One region of the Brenneria izadpanahii genome, then DNA from elsewhere that is predicted to be linked to it. Evidence: predicted binding sites of a transcription regulator. Region 1 holds the regulator's gene; the other holds the start of a gene.
What was found. Region 1 encodes PhoB, which activates phosphate uptake and scavenging genes when phosphate is short. Its sites were predicted from a motif close to CTGTCATAAAACTGNCNNAT; they were not measured.

Region 1 (14,923 bases):
TCGTCGCCCTGACGCTGTCGTCATCGCCCAGCAGCAGCTCCGCGCCGGGTTTCGGCGCTTTTGACGCGCGCACATGCGCAAGCACTCGGCGCTCATCCAGCACCCGCTCCACCAGCACTTCCAGTTTACCGCCGCTGGCCTTGCGCCCGAACAGCCGGGCCGGAATAACGCGCGTATTGTTAAACACCAGCAGATCGCCGGCATCCAGCTTATTCAGCAAATCGGTAAACACGCCGTGCGTCAGATTTCCCGTCGGCCCGTCCAGCGACAGCAGACGACACCCGCTACGCTGGGCCTGCGGATAATGGGCGATCAATGATTCAGGGAGTTCAAACGAGAAATCGGCAACACGCATGACAATTCACTTAGCTATTTAATACATTAAAAAATGGGCGGCCTAGTCTAGAGCCGCAAGCGCATGGCTGCAAGAAATAAGCACACGGGAAGCGTAATGCATTATACTTCCGCCATGAATTTTCTTGCTCACCTCCACCTGGCCACGCTGGCTGACAGTTCGCTGTTAGGCAATCTGATGGCTGACTTTGTCCGCGGCAATCCTCAGGAAAACTATTCTGATGACGTCGTCGCGGGTATCCGTTTACATCGCCGGGTTGACTCTCTGACCGACAGCCTGCCGGAAGTGAAACAGGCCCGCCAGTATTTCAGCGCTGATTACCGCCGCGTCGCGCCCATTACGCTTGATGTGCTGTGGGACCATTTTCTGGCCCGCCACTGGCGGCGGTTGGAGCCGCAGATATCGCTGCCAGCGTTCGTCAGCCAGGCGCAAGCGCAAATCACGCCGCATCTGGCGCAGACGCCCGATCGTTTTCAAAATCTGAATAGCTACTTATGGCCGGAACGCTGGCTGGAACGTTACGCCGAATTGCCGTTCATCGCCGATGTGTTGCATAGAATGTCGATTCGCCGTCCCAGACTGGCGGCGCTTTCCGGCTCATTTGGCGATATTGAACGGAGCTATCCTCAATTTGAAACACTTTTCTGGCAGTTTTATCCAAGGATGATGAACCTGGCGAAAGCGCGGCAGATTTGAATCCGGGAACGATGGACACAAGGCCATGATATAAATCATCTATTAGATTGATAGATGAAAGCTATCTCATTGATTGGTCTCTTCGCCTGTCTTCCCTCCGGTAAAGTCCATATACTTATTAATGTTATTTACATTAATCCATCATTAATAATAAATCACAGGAGTAATTATGGTCCTGGTAACGCGTCAAGCCCCTGACTTCACTGCCGCAGCCGTTCTCGGCAGTGGCGAAATCGTTGAAAACTTCAACCTGAAAAAACACATCAGCGGTAAATCGGCCGTGATTTTCTTTTGGCCGATGGACTTCACCTTTGTCTGTCCGTCGGAATTGATCGCATTCGATCACCGTTACGCCGAATTCCAACAGCGCGGCGTTGAAGTGGTCGGGGTTTCTTTCGACTCCGAGTTCGTTCATAACGCATGGCGTAACACGCCGGTCGATAAAGGCGGCATCGGCGAAGTGAAATACGCCATGGTCGCCGACGTTAAGCGCGAGATCCAAAAAGCTTACGGTATCGAACACCCGGATGCCGGCGTTGCGCTACGCGGATCCTTCCTGATCGACAAAGAAGGCATCGTCCGCCATCAGGTGGTAAACGATCTGCCTTTGGGCCGCAACATTGATGAAATGCTGCGTATGGTCGACGCGCTGCAGTTCCATGAAGAGCACGGCGAAGTTTGTCCCGCCCAGTGGGAAAAAGGCAAAGCCGGTATGGGCGCCTCTCCGGACGGCGTTGCGAAATACCTGTCTGAAAACGCCGACAAACTGTAATCGCCCCGCACGTCATTCCGCCGAAGCCAGTTGCCCGCAGCAGCTGGCTTCTTTGCTTTCCGACAACGTTCTTACCGCCCCGTTAAGTCAACCCGTAGCGCAACCCCGGCTATTTCCGTCTTGACCCGCGTCGTCAAAACAAAAAGTTGACTGAGTGCGCCAAATCCTTAGCCTTAAACGTCACCTATCGTTAATACCTGGCCGGTTTGCTGGCATATCAAAGAGGGACGCATGCAACAAAATCTTGCTCTGTGGCTGGAAAACGCGGGAATGCAACACACCGGCATCATTGCGCTACTGATTGTTCTGGGGCTGATATTGCTGATTTCAGCCGTCATTCATCTGATTCTCCATCAGGTGGTGCTAAAAAGGATGGTATTGCGTTCGTCAAACCAAACGAACAGTGCCGACGTCCCTGGTTGGAAGCAGGCTTTAACGCAGCATAACCTGTTTAATCGCCTGGCCTTTCTTTTCCAGGGCATCATTCTCAATATTCAGGTGGTACTGTGGCTGCCGTCCCAAAGTGAAACCCGTGAAGCGCTGGTGATCTGTTCTCAGGTCTGGATCATGATTTTCGCTTTGCTGGTGCTGTTTTCGCTGCTTGATATCCTGCTGACCGTTTCCGCGCGTTCAAAAGTCGCCACCCAGTTGCCGCTACGTGGGATCTTTCAAAGCCTGAAGCTGATCGCCACCATCGTGATCGGCATTATGGTGGTGTCGCTGCTGATCGGAAAATCGCCGTTGATTCTGATCAGCGGTCTGGGGGCGATGACCGCCGTCCTGATGCTGGTGTTTAAAGATCCGATTATGGGGCTGGTGGCGGGAATTCAGCTCTCGGCCAACAATATGCTGTTGCTGGGAGACTGGCTGGAAATGCCGAAATACGGCGCGGATGGCGCGGTAATCGATATCGGCTTGACCACGGTTAAGGTCAAAAACTGGGACAATACCATCACCACCATCCCCACTTACGCCCTGATATCGGACTCATTCAAAAACTGGCGCGCCATGTCGGAATCGGGCGGTCGCCGCATCAAGCGCAGCGTCAATATCGATACCACCAGCGTGCATTTTATGACCGAAGACGAACAGCAGCGGCTGCTACGCAGCAGACTGCTCTCGCCGTATATCGCCCACAAGACCAGTGAATTGCAACAACATAATGCGCAGGCCGACCTCTCCTCGCCGCTCAACGGACGCCGGCTGACCAATCTGGGGACGTTCCGCGCCTATCTTCAGGCTTATCTGCAAGCGCATCCGGGGATTCATAACGGCATGACGTTGATGGTGCGCCAGTTGGCGCCGACGCCGGAAGGCTTACCGCTGGAAATTTACGCCTTCACCAATACCACTGCCTGGGTGGAATATGAAAGCATACAGGCGGACATCTTCGACCATATCTTCGCCGTGATGCCGGAGTTTGATTTGCGAGTGCATCAGACGCCGACCGGTTATGATATGCAGGCGCTGGCTCGGCAGGCGGTTGCAACCCGTTAACTCACGCCGGCGCAAAGTAAAACGGGGATGAAGCCTTCATCCCCGTATGCTCGCCCGCTTGTTCAACCTAGCGCCGCTGATATCTCTGCTTGATCACAAAACCCGCCAGCAGCAATACAATCCAGACAATGCCGACATAAAGCGACACGCGGGTGTCGGGGAAATAACCAATCAAGCCAATAATAAAAAACAGGAAAACGATAGCGAACATCGACGTCGCCACGCCGCCCCGCAACGGGAACGCCAGCGCTTTCACCTGATCCCGGTTCAAGCCGCGTCGAAAAGCGATCTGGGAACACAGGATCATGATCCAAACCCAAACGGTGGCGAAGGTTGCCAGAGAGGCGATAACCAGAAATACTTTACCCGGCATGATGTAGTTCAGATATACCGCTATCAGCAAAGCCAGCATCATTACCACCACCGTTACCCACGGTATCCCGCGTTTAGAAACCTGGGTAAAGACCTTTGGCGCATTGCCCTGCTCAGCCATACCGTGCAGCATGCGCCCGACGCCAAACACATCGCTGTTAATGGCGGATAGCGACGCGGTAATCACCACGAAATTCAGGATACCGGCCGCGGCGGTGATCCCCAGATGCTGGAATGTCAGAACAAACGGACTCCCGTTGGTGCCAACCTGATTCCACGGGTAAATCGACATGATGACGAACAGCGTGCCCACATAAAACACCAGAATACGCCAGGGAACGGAGTTAATCGCGCGCGGGATCGATTTTTTCGGATCCTGGGCTTCACCGGCGGTAATGCCGATAATCTCCACCCCGCCATAGGCGAACATCACCAACTGCAACGAGAGGATCATCCCCATCACGCCGTTGCTAAAGAATCCGCCGTTGGTCCATAAGTTATGAATGCCGGTAGGTTCGCCTCCGTTGCCGATGCCCCAGACGATAATGCCTACCCCGGCCACTATCATTATGATAATGGTGGCGACTTTAAAGAAAGACAGCCAAAACTCCAGTTCGCCGAAAACTTTTACATTCATCAGGTTAATGGCCCCGATGATCAGCACCACGCTAAGAACCCACACCCAATGGGGAACCGCCGGAAACCATACCCCCATGTAAATACCGAACGCGGTTACATCGGCAATGGCGACAATCAGCATCTCAAAGCAGTAGGTCCAACCGGTAATATAACCGGCCAGCGGTCCAAGATAGTCGTGCGCATAGCGGGAAAAGGAGCTGGCCTGCGGGTTGTTCACCGACATTTCGCCCAGCGCCCGCATGATAATATAAGCGACGACGCCGCCGATCAGATAGGCCAGCAGGACGCTAGGCCCCGCCATCTGAATGGCGCTGGCCGAACCATAGAAAAGCCCGGTGCCGATCGCCGAGCCCAATGCGATAAAACGGATATGCCGGGTACTTAACCCACGCTTGAGCTTAGTGGATTGTTGTTCCATAAATAAGCAGCCCTGTTGAAAAAAGAAAAACCACAGGCAACTGCCTGTGGTATATGAAGCAAATTCACCGCGCGATTAATGAACCGCGACTTTCTCACGGCCGCACAGCCGATCGTAGATAGCCGCCGCCAGTAAAATCAATAATGAAGGCGGCAGCCAAGCCAAATCCTGTTCACCCAGCGGCATGTGCAGACTCCACTCCGGCAACAGCGACTTAAAGTTCGACGATTTTATTCCATCAATAATGCCGAATAACAGGCTGATTAACATGACAGGTGCCACAATACGCGAGCTGTTATTCCACCAGTGGCGCGTAAAACTCAGTAAAACCAGCACGATACAAGGCGGATAGATGGCTGTCAGTACCGGAATCGACAGTTGAATCAGATGGCTTAAACCAAGGTTTGACACCACCATGGAGAAGCAGCCCAGCGCAAATACCAGCGAGCGGTAGGAGAACGGCAGATACTGAGAGAAAAACTCCGCGCAGGCGCAGGTCAGGCCGACCGCCGTTACCATACAGGCAATAAAAATCAGCAACGCCAAAAAACTGCTGCCCATAGCGCCAAAGGTATGCTGAACGTAAGCATGCAGAATTTCGGCGCCATTCTGGGCTTCCGGCGCTAAAACGCCGCTGACGGAGCCGAGCTGGAATAAACTCAGGTAGACCAGCATCAGGCCGACGCCGGCAATAAGACCGGCCCAGATGGTGTAACGCGTCAACAGCTTGGCGTTGTCAACGCCGCGCGAACGGGCCGCATTAACGATAACGATGCCGAACACCATCGCGCCCAACGTATCCATAGTGAGATAGCCATTCACAAAACCGTTGGAAAACGGCACGCGTTGATAGGTTTCAATCGCCGGGAGAGGAGAACCAGCCGGCAGCAGTATCGCGGCAATCCCCAGTACCGCCAAGGCGGCGATTTTCAGCGGGGCCAGAATGTGTCCGATGGTATCCAGCAAGCGCCCCGGATACAGCGAAATGCCGATGACAATCGCAAAATAGATCAGGCTATAAATCAATAACGGAGAAGCGCCGTTTCCTACCAGCGGCGCCAGTCCGACTTCAAACGATACCGTGGCGGTGCGCGGCGTGGCGAATAACGGACCAACAGCCAGATAACAGACCGTCGCCAATACCACGCCCGCTTTTTTACCGATGGGGGAGCTTAATGCATCAATACCGCCGCCGGTACGCGCCAGCGCGATAATGGTGAGTACCGGCAATCCCACGGCAGTCAGTAAAAAGCCGGCGGCGGCCAGCCAGACGTGTTCGCCCGCCAGTAAGCCCACCATGGGCGGGAAAATAATGTTCCCCGCGCCGACGAACAAGGCGAAGGTCATAAAACCTAATGCCATGATATCTTTGGAAGTTAAACGATGACTCATAATTATGTCGTGTTGCCTGTATCAATCGAAACGAAAAATAAGAAGAAAAACTGCGCTGCCGACTGCCGCCGCCGATTAAAAAACGAACGGCATATGAACTTATAAGAATTATATTCTGTCGCACAGCCATATTGCGGGCTAAGTAAAACGTTTATAGCGATAGAAGACAACCCTTTCGCTAAAAAGCAGAGTTTTTGACTGTATTAATTGATGTATTTGGAATATACAATTAACAATACAGATTTACCCAATACATGATTTGCGCATTTAATCGCACCACATTGCAATAAAAACAGCAATAAATGCCTAAAGCGCGCAAATTATAACCATATATTCATCTTATGGCAAAAAATAAGGCGACGGCGCGCAACCCGCCGGCTTAATCGGCGTAGCGGTTGGATAGTCGGGTGATAGCCTAATGAGAATAAAAAACGGCTGAGAGAGACTTAACGCTGAAAAGGGGGAGCCGGCGTAGTCAGACCAAGCTGCTGGCGGGCCGCCCGGCGCGTCTCTTCCGGTAACGGTAAATAACCTTCCTGACTGACCAATGTCTGGCCGGCATGCGACAACACCCGATCCAAAAATGCGGACGTCAGCGCTTCCAGCGGTTGGCCCGGCGTTTTATTAACATAGATATACAGATAGCGGGTATATGGATAACGTCCGTTACGTATATTCTCCATGGAAGGATACACATAATCCGTACCTTGAGATGCCAACGGCACCATTCTTACCCCACTGGTAATAAATCCAACGCTGGCATAGCCAATCGCCTCGGTCGAGGCCGAAACGGCCTGCACCACAGAGGCGGAACCAGGAAGCTCATTAACCTGGGGCAGAAAATCGCCGCCGCATAGCGCCCGCTGCTTAAAAAAGCCGTAGGTTCCCGAGGCAGAATTACGCCCATAACGCACCAGCGATCGCTTTTCCCAACTGCCGCCCAACCCCAGATCGCGCCAGTTTTTTGCCGGCTGATGCCCGCCGCAGCGCCGGGTGATGGAAAAAATCGCATCCAACTGCGATAAATTCAGCCCCGGCAATGGATTATCTTGATTAACCATCACCACCAGCGCATCCATGGCGACCGGCACAGCCAGCGGCGGGTAGCCATAGCGTTGAACAAAAGCATCGATCTCGCTGGATTTCATGGCCCGGCTCATCGGCCCCAACTGTGCGGAGCCCGATGCCAGCGCAGTCGGCGCGGAAGAAGAGCCTGCAGCCTGAATCTGTATATTCACGCCGGGATAGCGCCGGCTGAAATCCGCCGCCCAACGCGACATCAGATTAGCCAGCGTATCCGATCCCGCGCTGGAGAGATTACCCGCCAACATTTGAGGTGGTTGCGCCATGCAGAAAAAACCGAGCAACGCTAAAATAGCGCCCGCGATTATATTAACGGCGGATTTCATGAATAAAATTATCCGTCAGGCTTAGAGGTTCGCTGTATTCTCGGCCAGAGAGGCGGGCACAATCAACCTATTCGGCAGCGTAAACACAAAACGAGAGCCTAAACCGAACTCACTGATAACTTCCAAGCGGGAATCATGATGGGTCAGCGCATGTTTAACAATCGCCAGGCCTAACCCGCTGCCGCCGGTCTGCCGCGAGCGCGCTTTATCGACGCGATAAAATCGCTCCGTCAAACGCGGCAAATGCTCCGCCGCGATCCCCGGCCCGTTGTCGCTGACTTGAAACTGCGCGCCCTGAGGCGTTTTTTGCCAGCAAACCTCGATACGGGTGCCTGCCGGCGTATGGTTAATAGCGTTGTAGACCAGATTGGAAACGGCGCTGCGCAGCTGTTCTTCGTTGCCGAAAACATGAAGGTTTTCATTCACGCGGAACACAATCTCATGGCGATCCTGACTTAACGCCTGAGCCTCGCGCTGCAATACGCGCAACATCAGAGGCATGTCGACTTTCTCGCTGAGATCGATGGTAGCGGCGGCTTCAATACGCGACAGGGTTAGCAGCTGTTTGACCAATCCGTCCATACGCCGCGTCTGCTCCTGCATGGTATTCAGAGCCTTACTGCGCAGAGAGTCGTCCAGCGCGTCATCCTGCATCATTTCCAAATATCCTTGCAATACGGTCAAAGGCGTACGCAGCTCATGGCTCACGTTGGCAAAGAAATTACGTCTGGCCCCTTCCAACTGGTGCATCTGGGTAATGTCGCGCGCCACCATCAGCAACTGCCCCTCGGAATAAGGCATAATGCGGAATTCAACGTGGTGGGAGTTATTCAGTTGCAGCGTGAGAGGACGGCTGAAATCCCGCCCTTTCATATAGCTGGCGAATTCAGGATAGCGCAGCAAATTGAGAATATTTTGCCCGCTGTCTTCCGGCCAGCGGAAATTGAGCAGATGCTGGGCCAGCCGGTTGCACCAGAAAATGGTGCCGTCTTCGGTGGTAATCACCACCGCATCCGGTAACGATTCGGCGCCGCTACGAAAACGCTTAATCAATAATGCCAATTCGCGCCGCCGCCGGCGGTTGCGCAATTGCATTTGATAAAGGCCGTAGAACAGCGGTTCCCAGCTCCAGCGTCCGGGCGGCGGCGTCATACTGCGATCGACCCACAGCCAGTAGGAGAGTTTAAGCTGATTGTAAAAATGCCAGCAAAGCACAATCAAAACAGCGGCGAAAAGAAACCAGGGCAGATAACCAAATACCAGCCCCAGCAAAAGCGCGGGCAGACAAAAAAAAGCCAGCTCCAGCGCCAGCCTCTTCCATGATAGACGTTCTAGCACGTTGATGTTTCTCCGGTACGACAACCTTCAATAGCGCGTTGAAAAACGGTACCCCGTTCCTCGAACGGTTTGCACCATTTTATCATGGCCGCTGGTTTCCAGCGCTTTACGCAGCCGGCGGATATGAACATCAACAGTGCGATCTTCAACATAAACGTTAGTGCCCCAAACGTGATTGAGCAACTGTTCACGACTGTAAACCCGTTCGGGGTGAGTCATAAAGAAGTGCAGCAGCTTAAACTCCGTTGGCCCCATGTCCAGCGCGAGTTCTTCCGTCGTTACCCGGTGAGAGGAGGGATCCAGACTCAAGCCGCGCATTTCAATCACCTCTTCAACGGCCATTGGCGAAATGCGGCGCATGACCGCTTTAATGCGCGCCACCAACTCTTTGGGAGAAAAAGGTTTGGTAATGTAATCATCCGCGCCGACTTCCAGCCCGCGCACCCGGTCTTCTTCTTCGCCCCGGGCGGTTAGCATCATGACGGGTATGTCACGAGTCAGCGCTTCACGTTTCATATGCTTGATGAATTGCAACCCCGATCCGCCCGGCAGCATCCAGTCCAGCAATACCAGCTCAGGAAAAGGTTCTGACAGTTGCATTACCGCGCTGTCATAATCTTCAGCTTCGACGGGCTGATAACCATTCTGCTCCAGTACAAAACATACCATTTCACGAATCGGTGCTTCATCTTCCACGACCAATATGCGTCTTGCCATTGTTAATCCTGCCGTTAATCATCGTCGCTGTTAGCATGCGCTGTGCATTATGCGTCAGTTTTGTGACAGATTTATGAAAAAAACGCCGGCGCATTTTTCCACGTCACGGAGTGACGACCCGAAAGGCGGCGGGCTCTCCAGCCCATCGCGAAAAAACGTTCCACCTTGCCGCATATTTTCGAACCGCTTTCCAAACTTATGTTTTCGCAACGACAGCGCGCTCACAGGCCGTTTATAATCAGAGACATTGCGATTACACGCCGTTCAGGGAGTTCCATGCGTATTATTCACACCGCCGACTGGCATCTAGGGCAATATTTCTATACCAAGAGCCGCGCGGCCGAACATCAAGCGTTTCTGCACTGGCTCATTGCTCAGGTCGAACAACATCAGGTGGATGCAGTAATAGTAGCAGGCGATATCTTTGATAACGGTTCTCCGCCAAGTTATGCGCGGGAAATGTATTACCGTTTTGTTGTCGATTTACAGCGTAAAGGCTGTCAGTTAGTCATATTAGCGGGCAACCATGATTCCGTCGCCACCCTGAATGAATCACGGGAATTGCTGGCCCGTCTGAACACGCAGGTCGTTGCCAGCACTGACGGCGATATCGAAAAACAGACGCTTGTGCTGAAAAACCGCCAGGGGCAGCCCGGCGCCGTGCTTTGCGCGATCCCCTTTCTACGTCCGCGCGATCTGATCGTCAGCCAGGCCGGGCAATCCGGCGACGAAAAACAACAGGCATTGCAGGACGCCATCACCGAGCATTACCGGCAGTGCTACCAGTTGGCCTGCCAGACGCGCGAAAGATTGGGGCTGCCGTTGCCCATCATCGCCACCGGCCACCTGACGACCATCGGCGTCACCGCCTCCGAGTCGGTGCGCGATATCTACATCGGTACGCTGGATGCCTTCCCGGCCCAGGCGTTTCCGCCGGCGGACTATATTGCCCTCGGACATATTCACCGTCCGCAACGCGTGACGAAAAGCGAACATATTCGTTACAGCGGTTCCCCTATTCCGCTCAGTTTTGATGAACTGGGCAGTGAAAAATCCGTTTGTCTGGTCAGCTTCGAACCAGATACCCCGCCAGCGATAGAGACGCTTGCGATCCCGATGACGCAGCCAATGCGGCTCATCAAAGGCAATCTGGCCGACATTGAGCGCCAACTCTCCGCCTTCAATGATTATCAGGGCGAAAAAACGGTGTGGCTGGATATCGAAATCAGCACCCAGGATTATCTGAACGATATGCAAAAGCGCATTCAGGCGCTGACCGAGGATTTACCCGTTGAAGTGCTGCTGCTACGCCGCGCCCGCGAACAGCACATGCAGGCGATTGTGCGGCAGGAAAAGGAAACGCTGAATGAACTGACGGTACATGACGTTTTTGAACGGCGGCTGGCGGCGGCCGGCGACCTGGAGGAAAATCGTCGGCAGCGCGTGCGCGCGTTGTTCGATCAGGTTATTGAAGAATTGGAACAGGATAAGCGCGCCGAATGAAAATACTCAGTCTGCGGTTAAAAAACCTCAACGCCCTGAAAGGCGAATGGAAAATCGACTTCACGCAGGAACCTTTTTCCAGCAACGGGCTGTTTGCCATCACCGGCCCGACCGGCGCGGGGAAAACCACGCTGCTCGATGCGATTTGCCTGGCGCTATATCACGAAACGCCAAGACTAAAAAGCATCACCGCCAGCCAGAATGAACTGATGACCCGCAACACGGCCGAATGCCTTGCCGAAGTGGAGTTCGAAGTCAAAGGCGTCGGCTATCGCGCCTTCTGGAGCCAGCGCCGGGCCAGAAACTCCCCCGACGGCAATCTGCAAACCCCGAAAGCGGAGCTGGCGCGTATCAATGACGGCAGGATACTGTGTGAAAAATTGACCGAAAAACTGAGCATGACCGCCGAAATAACCGGGCTGGACTTCGGTCGCTTCACCCGCTCGATGATGCTGTCGCAGGGGCAATTCGCCGCGTTTCTGAATGCGGATGCCAATGACCGCGCCGAACTGCTGGAAGAGCTGACCGGCACCGATATTTACGGGCTCATATCCGAACGCGTTTTCGATCGGCACAAACAGGCCAGGATAGCGTTAGAGACGCTGCAGGCGCGCGCGTCAGGAATTGAGTTACTGAATGATGAACAGCGCCAGTCGCTGGAAACGCAGCTGTCATTATTAACGCAGCGGGAGCAAGAGCTGGTTGCCGAGCGAGAGCAAGCACTAACTTATCAGCGTTGGTTTGAACAGCAGGATCGGTATCTGCACTCGCTGACGGCCGGCAAAACGCAGCGCGACGCGGCGCAAACCGCTATCCAGCAGGCGCAGCCCCAACTCGAACGTCTGGCGCAAAACGAACCGGCGGAAAAACTCAGACCCTTCCAGCAAAACAGGGATCGTTACCAACAGGAGTCCGCGGCGCTGTCGCAGCGCATCGCCGGCCTGGCCGAGCAGCAAAAAACGCAGCTATCCGCCGTAGCCGCGCTGCGCCAAGAGGAAGAAAAGGCGCAGCAAACCTGGCGCCGGCACGTTGATTACCGCCAGCAGCAGGAGGTATTGATCCGTGAACGCGTGATACCGCTGGATCACCAGATAGACAGCCTGCTACAGCAGGGTATAAAACTGCGGCAAGAACTGGAACAGGCGCAAAAACGTCAACAGGACGATCGGCTCAAGCTGGCGCAAACAGCGCAACGGCGCCAGCTTGCCCAACAACGGAGCGAGCAACTTCATAGCTATCGCCAGCAGCACCCGCATCACCAACACTGGGGGGAAAACCTTTCCCTGTGGCGGACCCAGTTTCAGCGTCAGCAACAGCTTGAAAGCGAACTGGCGAATTTGCGCCACAAGCAGGAAAGCTACACGCGACAGTCGGAACAGTTACAGCATCAAACGGCTCAGTTAGCCGCGCAACAAACCAAACAGCAGCATGAAGCCGATCGGGTTCAGCAGCAGTTCGCCCTGCATCAGCAAAGTCTGCAAGAACAGGAAGCATGCCAGCCGCTTGCCGCGTTGCATCAGCAACTTAGCCGCTCCATCGCGCAACGTCCCGACCGCCAGCAATTGGCCACGCTCAGCGCCTTATTTCAGCGGCTGGGCGAGGAGCGGCGGCAGTTGGAAACGCATCAGGCTCAGCAACAGGCGCAAATCGGCCGGTTGGAAGAACAACGCAAACAGCAAAGCAAAGAATACGCTCAGCGCCGCCAGCATTTAGCCGACCTGGATAAACATCACCAGTTGGAAATGCGCATCGTTAAGCTGGAGGAAGAGAGGAAGCGGCTACAGCCTGGCGACGAGTGTCCGCTATGCGGCTCAACGCACCATCCGGCAATCGACCGCTATCAGGCATTACAGCCATCGGAAACCGAGCAACGCTTGCAACTGTTACGTCAGGAAGTCAGCGATCTGGAAAGCGCGCTGACGCGCGCCGAAGCGCAGTTGGTTTCACAACAACAACAGACTGAACAACAACGGCTTGAACTCACCCGAATAGATGAAGAGCGCCAGCGTTTGCTGCAACAGTGGCAGGATGTCAGTAAGCGCTTACAAGGGGATTTCGATCCCGAACAATCCGCCGCAATAACCGCATGGCTGGAGCAGAGCGAAACCCAGGAACAGCACATTCAACGGCAAATTTCGCACCGAGAACAGATACAACGGCAATGGCAGGAAAGTAAGGATTCACTGACCAATGCGAATGCCCTGCTGCAACAGACCCTGCAGCAGATAGAACTGAATACCCAGCGGCAGCAGACGCTGAAAAACGTTCGGACCGAACTGGAACAATCGCTGCAACAAACGCAGGAGCAGCAAAGACAACACCGGTTGGCGCTGGAGCAAACGATCACCGGCTTTGGCCTGGGCCTGCCGGAGGCGGCGGAGCAGTCCGCCTGGCTGACGCAACGCGGCGATGAATGGCGAAAATGGAAAGACGCCGAGCAGGAGCAGCAACAGCTATCTAACCAGTTGTCGGCGCTGGAAGCCGATCGCCAGCACCTGACGAAATCCCTTGAAGAGTTTGAACGGCATCTGCTGGCATTACAGCAGCAGCAGGCGGCGCATATAAAAACCCTGGAGGCGGCGCAACAGCAGCGGCGCGAGCTTTTCGGCGACCAACAAACCGCGGACGTCAGCAATCGGCTTCGGCTAAGCGATCAGCAATATGAGCAGGCCAGCCGACAGGCGCAGGAACAGCGCCAGCAGGCGGAATCATCGTTGAGCCGTTTAACCGGCGAATTGACCGGCTTTCAACAGCAGCAAACCCGCGTAAACGCGTTATGCCAGCAGGCGGCGCAAGACTTCATGCAGGCGTTACAGCACAGTATTTTTACCGACGAGGAGGCATTTCAACGCGCATTGCTTGATGAGCAGGAACGCAACGAACTGCGCGACTGGAAAGAAAAACTGTATCAGCAGTTGCAGCAGGCCAGCGCGCTTCATCAGCAGGCCGAGCAGTCGTTGGCCGCGCATCGGCAGCAACGTCCGGCGACATTGGCGGCTGACGCCACCCCGGCGTCGATACAACAGGCGCTGTCCGAATTCGGCGAGATGCTGAAAACCAACCTTCAACAGCAGGGGGAAATCAATCAGCAGCTAGCCACCGATCGCCGCTACCGCCAGAATCAACAGGCACTGCTGGCCGAAATCGCACAAAGCCAACGCCACTATGACGACTGGAGTTGCCTGAATGAACTTATCGGCTCGCAAAAAGGCGATAAATTCCGCAAATTCGCCCAGGGGCTGACGCTCGATCATCTGGCGTATCTGGCTAATCTGCAACTTGCCCGTCTGCATGGGCGCTATCTGCTGCAACGTCAGACCGATGACGAATTGAAGCTCCAGATCGTCGATACCTGGCAGGCCGACGCCGTCAGAGATACCCGCACTCTTTCGGGCGGAGAAAGTTTTCTGGTTAGTCTGGCGCTGGCGCTGGCGCTCTCCGATCTGGTGAGCAACAAGACCAGTATCGATTCGCTGTTTCTGGACGAGGGCTTCGGCACGCTGGACGCCGAAACGCTGGACGCCGCGCTGGATGCCCTGGATAACCTCAACGCATCCGGCAAAACCATTGGCGTAATCAGTCACGTCGAAGCCATGAAGGAACGCATCCCGGTACAGATCAGGGTCGCTAGAATTAATGGGCTCGGCATCAGCCGCTTAGCGCCGGAATTCGCGGTTTAGTTTAGGTTCGGCCGATGAATAATCTTATTTTTATGCAACATAAGCCGGCCGAATTCGCTATTATGCCCGCTGCCTCAATGAACCTGCGCGCAAATTCGCGCGCCCAGTCTGAGATAACACCATGCTGTGGTTTAA
Region 2 (14,923 bases), 1.1 Mb from region 1:
CGCTGGCGAATTTGTGTTTTACCGAAGCCGCGAATTTTCAGGCCATAGGCCATGTTGTCATAAACGCTCATGTGAGGATAAAGAGCATAGTTCTGGAACACCATCGCAATGCCGCGATCTTTGGGTTCCAGCTCGGTGACCCGCTGGTTATCGATATAGATATCGCCGCTGGTTGTTTGCTCCAGCCCGGCAACCATTCTCAGCAGCGTGGATTTACCGCAGCCGGACGGGCCGACCATTACGATGAATTCGCCATCGTTCACATCGAGATCGATGGGATGAATAACCTGTGTTTTACCGTCATAGGATTTGGTAACGGCCTGAAGTTTTAAGCATGCCATAACGTGTTATTTCTCACTATCAACCAGACCACGAACAAACCAGCGCTGCATCAGCAACACGACCATCAAGGGCGGCAGCATCGTCACCAGCATCGCCGTCATAACCTGATTCCATTGGGTGGCGACATCGCCGGAGGCGATCATACTTTTGATCCCGGCCACCGCCGTCCCCAGGTTCGCATCGCTGATGATCAGCAGCGGCCACAGATACTGGTTCCAGCCGTAGATAAAGGTGATGACGAACAGCGCCGCCAGATTGGTTTTCGACAGCGGTAGAACGATATCGAAGAAGAAACGCATCGGGCCGGCGCCGTCAATGCGCGATGCTTCCAGCAGCTCGCTCGGCAGCGTCATAAAAAACTGCCGGAACAGAAAGGTTGCCGTCGCCGATGCCATCAACGGAAACGTTAGTCCGGCGTAGCTGTCTATCATGTGCAATTGGGAAATGACTTCCACCGTGGGAAAGATGCGCACCTCTACCGGCAGCATCAGCGTGAGAAAGATCATCCAGAAAAACAGATTGCGGAACGGAAAGCGAAAATAGACGATGGCGTAGGCGGATAATATGGACACCGTGATTTTGCCCAGCGTGATCGCCAGCGCCATGACGAAACTGTTAAACAGCATCAGCCCAAAGGGCGCGGCGTTATTCGCCACGCCGTGTTGCCAGATATGGCGCAGATTCTCCCACAGGTGGGTGCCGGGTATCAGCGTCATCGGCGTCTGAAACACCTGCTCGTTATCCAGCGTGGCGGTGACGATGGCGACATACAGCGGGAAGAGTACGGCGATGATGCCGACCACCAGCATTAGATGGCTGAAAATATCCAGTCCGCGGCGATTTTCGATCATTGGTAGTTCACCCTCCGTTCGACAAAGCGGAACTGAATCACCGTCAATGCGATAACCAATAGCATCAGCACCACCGACTGAGCCGCGGAACTGGAAAGGTCCAGACCGGCAAAACCTTCCCGGTAAATCTTATAAATCAGCGTGGTGGTGGCCTGTACCGGACCGCCGGCGGTGGCGGCGTCAATAATGGGGAAGGTGTCGAAAAAGGCGTACACCAGATTGACCACCAGCAGGAAAAAACTTACCGGAGAGATAAGCGGCAGCACCAGATTGAAAAAACGGCGCACCGGCCCGGCGCCGTCAATGGCTGCCGCTTCAATCAATGAGCGGGGGATCGACTGCAACGCGGCCAGAAAAAACAGAAAGTTATAGCTTATCTGCTTCCAGACCGAAGCCAGCACCACCAGAAACATCGCCTGTCCGCTGTTTTGCGCGTAGTTCCAGGAATAGCCCAGCTTCGCCAGATAATAGGTGATCAAACCCAGTCCGGGATTAAATAGAAACATCCACAGAACGGCGGCGACGGCGGGCGCCACGGCGTACGGCAGGATAATCAGGGTTTGGTATAGGCGGCTGAACCGCAAAACGTAGTCAACCAGCGCGGCCAGAAACAGCGAAATCAACAGGCCGAAACCGGTCACCAGAAAACTGAATACCAGCGTGGTGTAAAACGATTCCAGATAATAGCCGTTGCTGAATAGCTGCCTGAAATTCTCCAGCCCGACAAACTCGCTGGATAGCCCAAACGGATCCAGGCTTTGCACCGAATACCACAGCGCCTGACCGGCAGGCCAGATAAAGAAAATGATGGTGATCAGCAACTGGGGAAGAACCAGCGCGTAGGGTAACCAGCTACAGCCAAAAACAGGACGGGATGATGTCATACGTTAACTCATTGCTGATGACGGAAACCTGTCAATCCCGCCTTGTATCTCCTTCTTAAGGGACGAAATCAACGGGGTATTCCGGTTACCTCCCCCCCTGAGAAGGGGAGAGGCGGGGTAGGTCTGTCAACTACTTGGCCGACTGCTCAAAACGGCGCAGCAGGGCGTTGCCGCGCTCGACGGCGCTGTCCAGAGCCTGTTGCGGGGTTTTCTTACCGGTCCAGACGCTTTCCAGCTCTTCATCCACCACGGTACGGATTTGCGGCATATTGCCTAAACGCAAACCTTTGGTGTACGGCAATGGCGGTTTGTTCAGCATCTGGCGCGTTGCGATATCCGCGCCCGGATTCTTATCGTAAAAGCCCTGCCGCTGCGTTAATTCATAGGCGGCGGTGGTGATAGGCAGATAGCCGGTTTTCTGGTGCCATTCCGCGGCGATTTCAGGCTGCGCCAGGAACTGCATAAATTCGGCGACGCCTTTGTAGGTCGCGTCGTCTTTGCCGTTCATCACCCACAGGCTTGCGCCGCCGATGATGGCGTTCTGCGGCGCGCCTTGCACGTCGGCGTCATACGGCATCATGCCGACGCCGTAATTGAATTTGGCGTGCTGGCGGATATTCGCCAACGAACCGGAAGAAGCGGTGGTAATGGCGCACTCACCGTTGTAGAACTTCTCCGTTGGCTCGTCTTTACGTCCGTAGTAGGTGAAGTCGCCTTTTTTATTCATATCCTCAAGCAGTTGGATATGTTTGACCTGAACGGGCTTATTGAATTCCAGTACCGCGTCCGTACCGTCAAAACCGTTATTTCGGCTCGCTATCGGCAACCCGTGCCAGGCGCTGAAGTTTTCGATTTGAATCCAGCCTTGCCAGCCGCTGGCGTAGCCGCATTTCATGCCTGCCGCACGCAGTTTAGCGGTGTATTCGGCCATCTGTTGCCAGGTTTTAGGCGGTTGCTCCGGATCCAGCCCGGCTTTTTTGAAGGCGTCTTTGTTGTAGTACAGCACGGGGGTCGAGCTATTAAACGGTTGCGACAGCAAATGTCCGCTTTTCCCATCGGCGTAATAACCGGAAACCGTGGGGACGAAAACCGACTCGTCGAAATTGATTCCGGCCTGGTTGAACACTTCATAGACGGGTTTAATGGCCTTGCTGGCCATCATGGTGGCGGTGCCGACTTCGTAAACCTGTAAAATCGCGGGAGCGTTGCCGGCGCGGAAAGCGGCGATCCCGGCGGCCAGACTCTGTTCGTAGTTGCCTTTATAGACCGGGACGATTTTGACATCGCTGTGCGATTGGTTAAAACGGTCCGTTAGTGAATTAACCGTGGTTCCCAGCTCCCCTTCCATTGAGTGCCAGAAAGGGATTTCGGTCACTGCCTGCGCATTGGCGCTGCAAGCCAGCGCCAATGCCGCACATATCATTGTTTTATTAATGCCATGCGTTTTGCGAATAATCGGATTAAGCATGCCTGTCTCCTGGAATTAAACCTGGCTTGAGCAAAAAGCGCTTCTTTTATTCAGGAAGTAACGTGACATGACTACATGACAGAAAAATAACCGTTAAATGACGGTGTGATGACGGCGCGGCGATCGTGATCCTCGACGATAACAGGGAAAATCGCCTGGTGAAGCGTTTATATCCAAACAATAGCTAAAAGCGATCAATAAATTAACATATAAAGTTTTTTGCTATTGTATGGCGACAATCGGGCCTGTTTTCGCTCATTTATCCGACAATAGATTTATTCGCTCCCCCATATACTACTCGTTCACCCTCTTGCCGCGGCATCCGAATTTATCAGGCACGGGAGTGAATCCTGCAATAACAGGCATTTAATAACAGCTTGTTTAGCGCCTCATTGAAAAAAATCAAACAAACATATCGCGGCGAGCGGATTTGTCGGCAGATATTCAATACCAAGGAATAATATGAACACTTTAAAAAACATGAAACTGGGGACCATGTTGGGGGCGGGCTTCGCTTTAATCATTCTGATTGGCTGTCTTGTCTCTTTGTTTGGCCGTATGCAACTGGCCGATCTAAGCGGCAATATCCAGTTATCACAGGTACGTATTAATAACCTGCTGTTGATGCAGGAAGTTAAAGACAACATCAATACCATGTCACGCGTGATCAGAAATATTGCCTTGCTGGAAGATCGGCAGGAAATGGAAGGGGAGCAGAAACGCATCGTTCAGTTGCAGGCGCGCAATAGCGAATTGTTCACGCAGATTCGGGAGCGCACGATTTCACCGGAAGCGCGGACGCGGACGCAGAACCTGGAAAAACTTATTCCGTCCTATCTTGAGACGGTGAAGAAATCGATCGATGCGGGGATGTCGGGAAATATTGCGCAGGCGCGCGCCATGCTGTTCGGCGAATTGCGTGATGCGCAAAACGGCATTTTTGATGCTCTGGATGCGATGATCGATTACCAAACCTCGCTGACCATTGAAACCGCCAACGCATCGCAACACCAAGCAACTACGGCAGGTTCATTAATGTTGAGCATTGCGGCATTGGCGGCGCTGTTGGGAGGGCTGGTCGCCTGGGGCATTACCTACCGGATTAAGAAGCAGCTGGGCGGCGAACCGACTTATGCGGTCGAGATTGCGCAACAGGTGGCGCAGGGCAACCTGGCATTGGACGTTCAACTGCGCGCGGGCGATACCACCAGCGTTTTGGCGGCGATGGCGGCCATGCGCGACGGCCTGAGCCAAACGGTCAATCAGGTGCGCGAGAGCAGCGAATCTATCGCTACCGGCGCCGGTCAGATTGCGATAGGCAATACCGACTTGAGCCAGCGGACGGAAGAGCAGGCGTCCAATCTGCAACAGACCGCGGCTTCCATGGAGCAGATGAACACCACCATCAAACAGAATACCGATACCGTTCATATGGCGTCGGAGTTGGCCAATTCCGCCAGCGCGACCGCCGCCAAAGGCGGGGACGTGGTGAACAATGTCGTCACCACGATGGGGGATATTTCCGCCAGCTCGCGCAAGATTGGCGATATCATCGGCGTTATTGACGGCATCGCTTTCCAGACCAACATCCTGGCGCTGAACGCCGCCGTGGAGGCTGCGCGCGCCGGTGAGCAAGGACGGGGATTCGCCGTCGTAGCCGGCGAGGTGCGCTCTCTGGCCCAGCGCTCCGCGTCAGCCGCCAAAGAGATCAAGGATCTGATCGGCGAAAGCGTGGAGAAAGTGGAGAACGGCTCCGCTCTGGTAAACGAAGCGGGAAGCACGATGAGCGAAATAGTGGAACAGGTGCGCCATGTCGCCGAACTGCTTAGCGAAATCGGCGTGACGACCCGCGAGCAGGCTCAAGGGATTTCCCAGGTAAATGATGCCGTTAACCAACTGGATGAAGTGACGCAGCAGAACGCCGCGCTGGTGGAGGAATCCGCCACCGCCGCAGACAGTTTGAGCGATCAGGCCAAACGTCTGGTCGAGCTGATGAGCACCTTCCGCTTAAGCGCTTCCTATGTGGGCAAAATCGCCCCGCAGGCGGCTTCCCGCCCGGAGAAAGCGCTGAGGCTGGCGGGCGAAACGTCGTCCGGCGCGCAGAACTGGGCGTCATTCTAACGCTGACGGACTGATCTACAGTAATAAACAGAAGGCCGCATCCGCGGCCTTCTGTGCGTTGACTATCCCTGCCGCTTCTCCTCTTGCCGGGCGCGGCGAAGATCGTTGTCTTACATCATCTGTAAGAGCCGCGGCCAATCAGAAACACTGTCATCAAACTCCGTTTTTTTCCCGTTTTTCCCTAATGCGTAAAGTTAAATATTTATGCCTTTAACCTTGGCTATTTTTTAATTTATTGATTTATAAAAATAAAATATCGAATGCCAATAAAATCATATTTTTAGTTTATTAACTTATTAAAAATAAAGCGCGCAATTAACCAACCGATAAAGTTTGCGAATCATTATTTTAAATAATATGCAACATGTTGCCTTATCTCACATTCCCTATGCGTCATCATTAATTTTCAGGGCGTGGCTTAAATCAACTATTAAGGGAAGATCATGAATATGTTAAAAAAAATGAAACTCGGCACTATGTTGGGCGCCGGTTTTACGCTGTTGATCGTTATCGGCTTTCTTGTCGCGCTGTTTGGCCGTATCGAGCTGGTGTCTGTTGGCAATAACCTTAACTATCTGGCTAATACGCGGCTAATCAATCTGCTGTTGATGCAGGAAATTAAAGATAATATGAATATCGCCGCACAGGATATCCGCGATAGCTCGTTGTACAGCGATCCCCGGCGTGTGGAAGAGAAAATCCATCATATTGAAAGTATTATGGGGCGTAACGGCGAGTTATTAAAACAGCTGGATGAAGCTATAAAGCTGAAAGAAACGCGTGAGCGGTTTGAAAACTTTAATGCGGTGCGCGTTGAATATAGAAATTCCATCAAAAAGGCGATCGACCTTATCCGCGCCGGCCAACAGGATAGCGCCCGCAATGTCATTCTGAACGAAGCGATAGGCGCGCAGGAAAAGGCGCTGTCGGCCATAACGGCCATGATTAATGAACATAGGAACGATACGGTTTCCATGTCTCAGCGTTTCATGTCGGATGCCAATTCCGCCGGCACTCTGATGCTAATTCTCACCGCCGTCAGCGCCTTGCTGGGGGCGCTGATCGCCTGGGCGATCACCCGTACGGTGAGGGGGCAGTTGGGCGGCGAGCCGGCCTATGCGGTACAAATCGCCCGGCAGGTGGCGGAGGGCAAGCTATCCATGCCGGTCGATCTGCGTCGTGGCGATAGCGGCAGTCTGCTGGCCGCCATGAACGGGATGCGCGAACACCTGCAGGGCATTGTGCAGCAGGTGCGCGAGAGCAGCGAATCCATCTCCATCGGCGCCAGTGAAATCGCCGCGGGCAGTACGGATCTCAGCCAGCGGACCGAAGAACAAGCCGCCAGCCTGCAACAAACGGCGGCCTCAATGGAGCAAATGAGTCAGGCCATCCGCCAAAATGGCGAAACAGTCCGCTCTGCCGCTCATTTGGCGAATGCCGCCAGCGATACCGCGGCTAAAGGCGGCGACGCGGTTGGCAACATCGTGCAGACCATGCAGGAAATCAGCGGCAGCTCGCGGAAAATCGGCGATATTATCAGCGTGATTGACGGTATCGCCTTTCAAACCAACATATTGGCTCTGAACGCGGCGGTCGAAGCCGCCCGCGCCGGAGAGCAGGGGCGGGGCTTTGCGGTGGTGGCGGGAGAAGTTCGCTCTCTGGCTCAGCGTTCCGCCTCCGCCGCTAAAGAAATCAAAGATCTGATTGGCGAAAGCGTCACCACCGTGGATAAAGGCGCGGCGTTGGTCGGCGATGCGGGCGCCACCATCAATGAATTGGTAAGACAGGTGCGCAACGTCGCCTCGATGATCACCGAGATTGGCGTCACGACCGAAGAGCAGGAGCATGGCATCAGCCAGATTAACGATGCCATCAACCAACTGGATCAGGTGACCCAGCAGAATGCCGCGCTGGTGGAGCAATCCGCCAGCGCCGCCGATAGCCTGCGCGATCAGGCCGCCAAGCTGGTGGAACTGATGAGCGTATTCAGTATTGCTCAGGCGCGTAAAACGCTGGCCGCGGCGCCGGCATTCAACAAGCCCGCCCAGCCCAAACTTGCGCTCTCATCCGGCAACGACTGGGAGCAGTTTTAAATAACGGTTTTGAATGTTTTATGAAGGGCGGCGCTAACTACGAAAAGCGCTGGATCTCACCCCATGCCTTCACAGGGGAAGGGAAAATCCGGCGTTTTTAATGCGTTAGCTGCTTCCCCAGACAAAGGGGAGGACGGGTAGGGATCGCCAACGGCAACGTTTCGAATTTTGTCATTAAACTTAGGCCGTATCCGCGGCCTTTTATTTTATCCATACTTTGATAGCGCGGGCTTACAGCGCGCGGCGCAGCCGAGCCACGGCTTCATGCATTTGCTCTTCCGTTGCGGTCACATAGGAGAAGCGCAGCGTCGAATAGTCCGGCTCATCAGGGAAAAAGAACTCGCCCGGCACAAACACCACGCCCTGGTTCAGCGTCTGCTTCAGCCATTCGGTGGTATTAAACGGTTGGCGGAATTTCGCCCACAGGAACATACCGCCTTTGGGCTGGTTAAAGGTCATCACATCACCCAGTTCTTTGCCGATCAGACTCGACAACAGCTCGCTTTTTTCCTTGTAGGCGGAGCGGATTTTTTTTATTTGGTCTTCCAAACGGCCGAGGCTCAGATAGTATTCCACGATGCTCTGCGATAACGAACTGGCATGCAGGTCGGCCGCTTGTTTAATGATGGCGACTTTATGCAGCAGCCAGTCCGGCATGATGGCCCAACCAAGACGTAAGCCAGGGGAAAGGATCTTTGAGAACGTGGAGGTATAAAGCACGTGTTGATTGTTGCCCAATTCTTCCTGCGCCAGTTGAAACAGCGTCGGGCTACGTTCTTCGGTAAAGCGCAATTCGCCGTACGGATCGTCCTCAAGGATGACGAAACCGTAACGTTCCGCCAGCTTAATCAATTGGTTGCGCCGTTCATAACTCAGGGTTACGCCGCTGGGATTACCGAAGTTCGGCACGATATAGACGCCTTTGATACGCTGTTTTTGCAACAAGGCTTCCAGATCGTCGATCACCATGCCGTTTTCGTCCGACGAGACGGACATTACCTGAGCCTGCGCCAGTGCTAGCGTCTGTAATGCGGCAAGGTAGGTGGGGCGTTCAACAACGATGATATCGCCTGGATCAATCATCGCGCGCATTATTAAGTCCAGCGCCTGCTGTGAACCCGCGGTTACCACAATGTCTTCGGCCCGCGTTTTCACGCCGCGGATGGCGCATAGGTCGGCGATGCGCTCACGCAGCACCGGGCTGCCTTCGGTTAATCCATATTGAAAAGCGTTTTGCGGTTGTTCGGTAACCGCTAACTGAATTGCCTGATTCAAACCTTCAAAATCAAACAATTTATCCGACGGTATGCCCCCGGCCAGCGAGATAATATTATCCATCTTGCTGTGCTTAAGCAGTTCACGAATAGCGGAGCTTTTCAATGGCGCGATACGCTGCGCCAATAAATTTTCGGTTGCCATTTCTTTGCCTTTGTTTTAGCGCGACAGGCCGGTGAACCGGCCTGAATTTGATTAACCGCCCAGATAAGCTGAGCGTACTGCTTCATTTGCGAGTAATGCGGCGCCGCTGTCTTCCAGCACCACATGGCCGTTTTCAAGCACATAGCCGCGATCGGCCAAGCGCAATGCCTGATTCGCGTTTTGCTCCACCAGGAAAATGGTCATGCCTTCTTCACGCAGTTGTTGAATAGTATCAAAAATCTGCAGAATGATGATCGGAGCAAGCCCCAGCGACGGCTCATCCAGCAGCAATAAACGCGGCTGGCTCATCAGCGCGCGGCCGATGGCCAGCATTTGCTGTTCGCCGCCTGACATGGTGCCGGCCCGCTGAGCGCGGCGCTCGTACAAACGGGGAAACAGGTCGTAGACCCGGGCGATCCGCTCTTGGTATTGACGCCGATCGGCAAAGAATCCGCCCATAGCCAGATTTTCTTCCACCGTCATGCGGGAAAATACGCGGCGGCCTTCGGGCACAATGGCGATTGCTTCGCGCATAATCTGCGCGGTCTGCCAGTTGGTAATGTCCTTTCCATCGAAGGTGATAGTGCCTTCAGTGGCGCGCGGATCGCCGCACAGCGTACCCAGCAGCGTGGTTTTCCCGGCGCCGTTGGCGCCGATGAGCGTAACGATCTCGCCCTGCTCGATATGCAGGCTGACTTGGTGCAGCGCCTGGATTTTCCCATAGTGGGCGGAGACCTGATTTAATGACAGCATAAACGTTATCCTTCACCCAGATATGCACGGATGACATCCGGGTTATTACGAATTTCAGCCGGGGTTCCGTGGGCCAACGGCGTTCCCTGATTGACGACATAGATCCGATCGGAAATTCCCATGACCAGCTTCATGTCATGCTCAATCAACAGCACAGAAACCTGATGACGCTCGCGCAGTTCGGCGATCAGTTGATTCAGTTCTTCGGTTTCTTTTGGGTTAAGCCCGGCGGCCGGTTCGTCCAACATTAACAGCTCCGGCCGGGTCACCATACAGCGGGCGATTTCCAGCCGGCGCTGTTGGCCGTAAGCCAGGTTGCCGGCTTGACGGTTGGCCAATTCAAGCAGGCCGACGCGCTCCAGCCACTCCGCGGCGCGATCCTGCGCATCGGCTTCGGCGCGGCGAAATCCCGGCGTTTTCAATAATCCGGCGAATATGCCGCTTTTGAGATGCTGATGCTGGGCCACCAGCAGGTTTTCAATCACGGTCATCTCACGGAACAGGCGTACGTGCTGGAACGTCCGCACCACGCCCATACGCGCGATTTTTTGCCCAGATAAGCCTTCCAGATGCCGGTCGCGCAGCATGATGGTGCCGCCGGTGGGGCGATAAAAACCGGTCAGGCAGTTGAACACCGTGGTTTTTCCCGCGCCGTTCGGACCGATCAGCGAAACAATTTCTCCCGCGTTTAAATCCAGTTCAACGTTATTGACCGCCAGCAGACCGCCGAAACGCATCATCAGACCTCTGACGGATAATAATGGCTGCGTACTCATGCCTGCTCTTCCTTATTACTTACTTTCAGCTTCATCTGCGGGCGCTTCATCGGCAGCAGACCTTGCGGGCGCCAAATCATCATCAATACCATCAGCGCGCCCAGCAGCAACATGCTGTATTCATTCAGATCGCGCATCAGTTCGCGTGAAACCACCAGCAACACGGCGGCCAGTATCACCGCAAACTGCGAGCCCATCCCTCCCAAGACCACGATCGCCAGCACAAATGCCGACTCGGCGAAGGTAAAGGATTCCGGGCTGACGAATCCCTGACGGGCGGCAAACAGCGTACCGGCGAAACCCGCGAACGCGGCGCTGATGGTAAACGCCGTCAGTTTGATGCGCGTCGGGCTGAGCCCCAGCGAGCGGCAGGCGATCTCATCGTCGCGCAGCGCTTCCCAGGCGCGGCCCAGCGGCATACGCAGCAGGCGGTTGATGACGAACAGGGTCAATACCACCAGCAGCAGCGCCACCAAATACAGGAAAATGATACGGTCGCTGGGGTCGTACTTCAGGCCGAAGAAGTTATGGAATGTATCCCAGCCGTCACGCGCGGTGCGGCTGAATTCCAGGCCGAAGAAAGTAGGTTTGGGGATCTGGCTGATGCCGTTCGGGCCGCCGGTGATCTCGGTATTGTTCAGCAACAGAATACGGACGATTTCGCCGAATCCCAAGGTCACGATAGCCAGATAATCGCCCCGCAGCCGTAATACCGGGAAGCCGAGCAGGAAACCGGACAGGGCGGCGGTTATGCCGGCCAGCGGCAGGCTTTCCCAAAAGCCCAGACCGTAATAGTTGTTCAGCAGGGCATAGGTATAAGCGCCGATGGCATAAAAGCCGCCGTAGCCCAACACCAGCAGGCCGGAAAGTCCGACGACGACGTTTAATCCCAGGCCCAGCATCACGTAAATCAGCGTGAGCGTGGCGATATCCACCGTCCCGCGCGAAACCAGGAACGGCCAGGCGATGGCGGCGATGATCAACAATGCCGCCAGCAGTTTTTGGCGCGGCGTGCTGCCGTCAAAGCTCGGCAGCACCAGCGACGGGCCGGAAAACTTCCGCATGCTCTGCTGGATGAACGGACGGATTAACTGGAAAAAGAAAACCACGATGCAGCCTGCGCCGATCCAGTGCCATCGAACCTGATCGGCGCCCCGGACAACCAGCTTGGTGCCGTCAAGCCCTAACTGCATTCCCATGATGAAGGCGGCCAGCACCAGCAGCATCAATGCGGAAAGACACGCATTGAGAAGATTGAGCTTTTTCATACTTTCTCAACCTCCGGACGGCCAAGAATGCCGGTCGGCATTACCAACAACACCACGATCAACAGCGCGAAGGATACCGCGTCTTTATACTCGGTGCTCAGATAGGCCGACGTCAACGCTTCGGCCACGCCGAGAATCAATCCGCCGATCATCGCGCCGGGAATACTGCCGATGCCGCCAAGTACCGCGGCCGTAAAGGCTTTCATCCCGGCCATAAAGCCGATATAGGGATTAATCACGCCATAGAACTGCCCCAGTAAAACGCCGGCCACCGCAGCCATTGCCGCGCCGATCACAAACGTCAGGGAGATTACCCGGTCAGAGCTGATGCCCAGCAGGCTGGCCATTTTCAAATCTTCTGCACAGGCGCGGCAGGCGCGGCCCATGCGCGAGTAGCGAATAAATAGCGTTAGCGCCAGCATGGTCAGGAACGTCACGACCCAGATGGTCAACTGCATGGTGCTGATCGTCGCGGCGAATCCGTTGTTTTCGCCCAGCGTCCATTGCCCGGTAACCAGACTGGGCAGGGCGACATCGCGCGAGCCTTGCGTCAGGCTGACGTAGTTTTGCAGAAAAATGGACATCCCGATGGCGGAAATCAGCGCGATCAGGCGCTTGGAGGTGCGCACCGGTTTATAGGCGACGCGCTCGATGCTCCAGCCGTAGGCGCTGGAAATCACTACGGCGGCGATAAAGGCGACGCCGATTAATAACCATCCCGCATCGATGCCCATCATCATCAGGGCGGCGATCACGATAAAAGAGACATAGCTGCCGATCATATACACTTCGCCGTGAGCAAAGTTGATCATGCCGATAATGCCGTAAACCATGGTGTAGCCAATGGCGATCAGCGCATAAGTGCTGCCCAACGTCAGGCCGTTGAACATTTGCTGAAGAAAATAGAGGAACTGCTCGGACATACCTTTACCTTAAATACTGCCCCCGCGCCTTGCGACAACGGGGGCATCGGTATTGAGGATTAATACAGATTCGGTTGAATACAATGCGGTTTATCGCCGTACCGGCGAAATGCAACGTTATGCTATTTCGCCGTTTACCCCATTACTGCGGCGATCACTTCACTGCGCTGGAAGTACCGTCTGCATGCCACTCAAACACACCAAACTCAAACCCTTTCAGGTCGCCTTTTGCATCCCAGCTCAATGGCCCCATAACGGTATCGACGGCTTTGGCTTTCAGATCGCTCGCCAGATCTTCCGGCTCCATGCTGCCGCTACGCTGCATCGCCGTGGTCAGAGACTGTAATGCGGCGTAGGTGGTCCAGACGAACGGGCCTGTCGGGTCCAGTTTTTTCGCTTTCAGCGCATCAACGATAGGCTGGTTCGCCGGCACCTGATCGTAACGTTTGGGCAGCGTGACCAGCATCCCTTCAGACGCTTCGCCCGCGATGTTGGATAGCGATGAGTTACCCACGCCTTCCGGCCCCATAAATTTGGCGTTCAGACCGGCCTGACGGGCCTGACGCAGAATTTGCCCCATTTCCGGGTAATATCCGCCAAAGTATACGAAGTCCACGTTTTCTTTCTTCAAGCGCGCAACCAGCGTAGAGAAGTCTTTATCGCCCGCGGTCACGCCTTCGAATAGCACCACATTCGCGCCGGTTTTTTTCAGGTTATCCTGAACCGCGCGGGCCAAACCTTCGCCGTATTGCTGTTTATCATGAATAACGGCGATACGCTGAGGTTTAACCGTATCGACAATGTATTTTGCGGCGGTCGGCCCCTGATCGGAATCAAGACCGGTGGTGCGAAGCACCATGTTGTAGCCGCGCGTAGTCAAGTCTGCGTTGGTTGCGGCCGGCGTAATCATGATCACGCCTTCTTCTTCGTAAATATCAGATGCGGGCTGCGTGGAGGAAGAACACAAATGGCCGATCACATAGCGAATGCCGTCATTGATGACTTTGTTGGCGACGGCGACGGCCTGTTTAGGGTCGCAGGCGTCGTCATACTCAACGCCAACCAGTTTATTTCCGTCAATACCGCCTTTGGCGTTGATATCGGCAATGGCCTGACGCGCGCCAATGAATTCCATGTCGCCGTATTGTGCGACAGGACCGGACATTGCGCCGACAACCGCTACTTTGATATCCGCGGCGTGTGCCGCCTGAGTCAATGCGATTGCCATACATCCCATCAGCAATGTTTTACCTTTACTAAATTTCATCCGTTTACCCCGTGTATCATTATTATGGATACTGTCTAAAAATTGACTGTCCTATGCCATAAGATAACCTTTTTCCTGATATATCAGAATAGGTTAGGTCTTTTATTAGTGATTATTTCTAATAAGGCGTTATTTTTCATATTATTAAACAGGAATTTTATGCTGCAAATCAACTGACGCCATTAAATATAAGCTGTTTGCGCAGCATAAAATACTAGCTTTAAACGCCAATGTTTATTTTATTTATAGTTACTTGTGCTAGGTTACGGGTTAATCGATGATGTTTTACTCGAAAATTGATAAAGCGAAAAAACATTTTCCCCATTAACCGTAATGAATAAATTATTTAACTATTAGGCTGCAAACAAGATACATTATTCTTCACTCATTTAATGGAGTGCTAGTAAATGAAACTAACCGTTGAGTGTCTTACCGTATTCAGCCCTCAGGATAAAATTGATCTGGCTAAAATATGGCCGCATCAAAATATCGATCTTCTGGAAAATGGACTTACACCGGAACGGCGTTTGTTTGCTGCCCGTTTTAACGATCGGCTGTTGGCGGGCGTGCTAGTGGAAATCAAAGGGGAAAATGCTCAACTGAGCGATCTTATGGTGCGTGTAGAGACCCGAAGACGCGGCGTGGGCCTGTATCTGGTGGAAGAGACGCTCAGAATGTCGCCTGAGGTCAAAGAGTGGTGGCTGGCGACGGCCGATCACGCGACGGTGGATGAGTCCGTGCTGGGAAGATTTATGCTC

Region 2: a site for PhoB is predicted at 3,641-3,660, ahead of ugpB (sn-glycerol-3-phosphate ABC transporter substrate-binding protein UgpB). Genes of this name have one in related genera too.

The regions. Positions count from the first base shown of each region.
Region 1 is NZ_CP050854.1:3,938,109-3,953,031, forward strand. Features, by position in the region: gene queA (tRNA preQ1(34) S-adenosylmethionine ribosyltransferase-isomerase QueA) at 1-355, opposite strand, end outside; gene HC231_RS17600 (acyl carrier protein phosphodiesterase) at 470-1,051, shown strand; gene HC231_RS17605 (peroxiredoxin C) at 1,221-1,823, shown strand; gene HC231_RS17610 (mechanosensitive ion channel family protein) at 2,055-3,320, shown strand; gene proY (proline-specific permease ProY) at 3,388-4,749, opposite strand; gene brnQ (branched-chain amino acid transport system II carrier protein) at 4,825-6,141, opposite strand; gene HC231_RS17625 (PstS family phosphate ABC transporter substrate-binding protein) at 6,588-7,550, opposite strand; gene phoR (phosphate regulon sensor histidine kinase PhoR) at 7,572-8,888, opposite strand; gene phoB (phosphate response regulator transcription factor PhoB) at 8,916-9,605, opposite strand; gene sbcD (exonuclease subunit SbcD) at 9,882-11,108, shown strand; gene HC231_RS17645 (AAA family ATPase) at 11,105-14,788, shown strand; gene rdgC (recombination-associated protein RdgC) at 14,910-14,923, shown strand, end outside.
Region 2 is NZ_CP050854.1:5,070,244-5,085,166, reverse strand. Features, by position in the region: gene HC231_RS22775 (sn-glycerol-3-phosphate import ATP-binding protein UgpC) at 1-341, opposite strand, end outside; gene ugpE (sn-glycerol-3-phosphate ABC transporter permease UgpE) at 348-1,193, opposite strand; gene ugpA (sn-glycerol-3-phosphate ABC transporter permease UgpA) at 1,190-2,077, opposite strand; gene ugpB (sn-glycerol-3-phosphate ABC transporter substrate-binding protein UgpB) at 2,208-3,545, opposite strand; gene HC231_RS22755 (methyl-accepting chemotaxis protein) at 4,008-5,666, shown strand; gene HC231_RS22750 (methyl-accepting chemotaxis protein) at 6,110-7,759, shown strand; gene HC231_RS22745 (aminotransferase-like domain-containing protein) at 7,991-9,178, opposite strand; gene livF (high-affinity branched-chain amino acid ABC transporter ATP-binding protein LivF) at 9,230-9,931, opposite strand; gene livG (high-affinity branched-chain amino acid ABC transporter ATP-binding protein LivG) at 9,937-10,707, opposite strand; gene HC231_RS22730 (high-affinity branched-chain amino acid ABC transporter permease LivM) at 10,704-11,975, opposite strand; gene livH (high-affinity branched-chain amino acid ABC transporter permease LivH) at 11,972-12,898, opposite strand; gene HC231_RS22720 (branched-chain amino acid ABC transporter substrate-binding protein) at 13,053-14,165, opposite strand; gene panM (aspartate 1-decarboxylase autocleavage activator PanM) at 14,573-14,923, shown strand, end outside.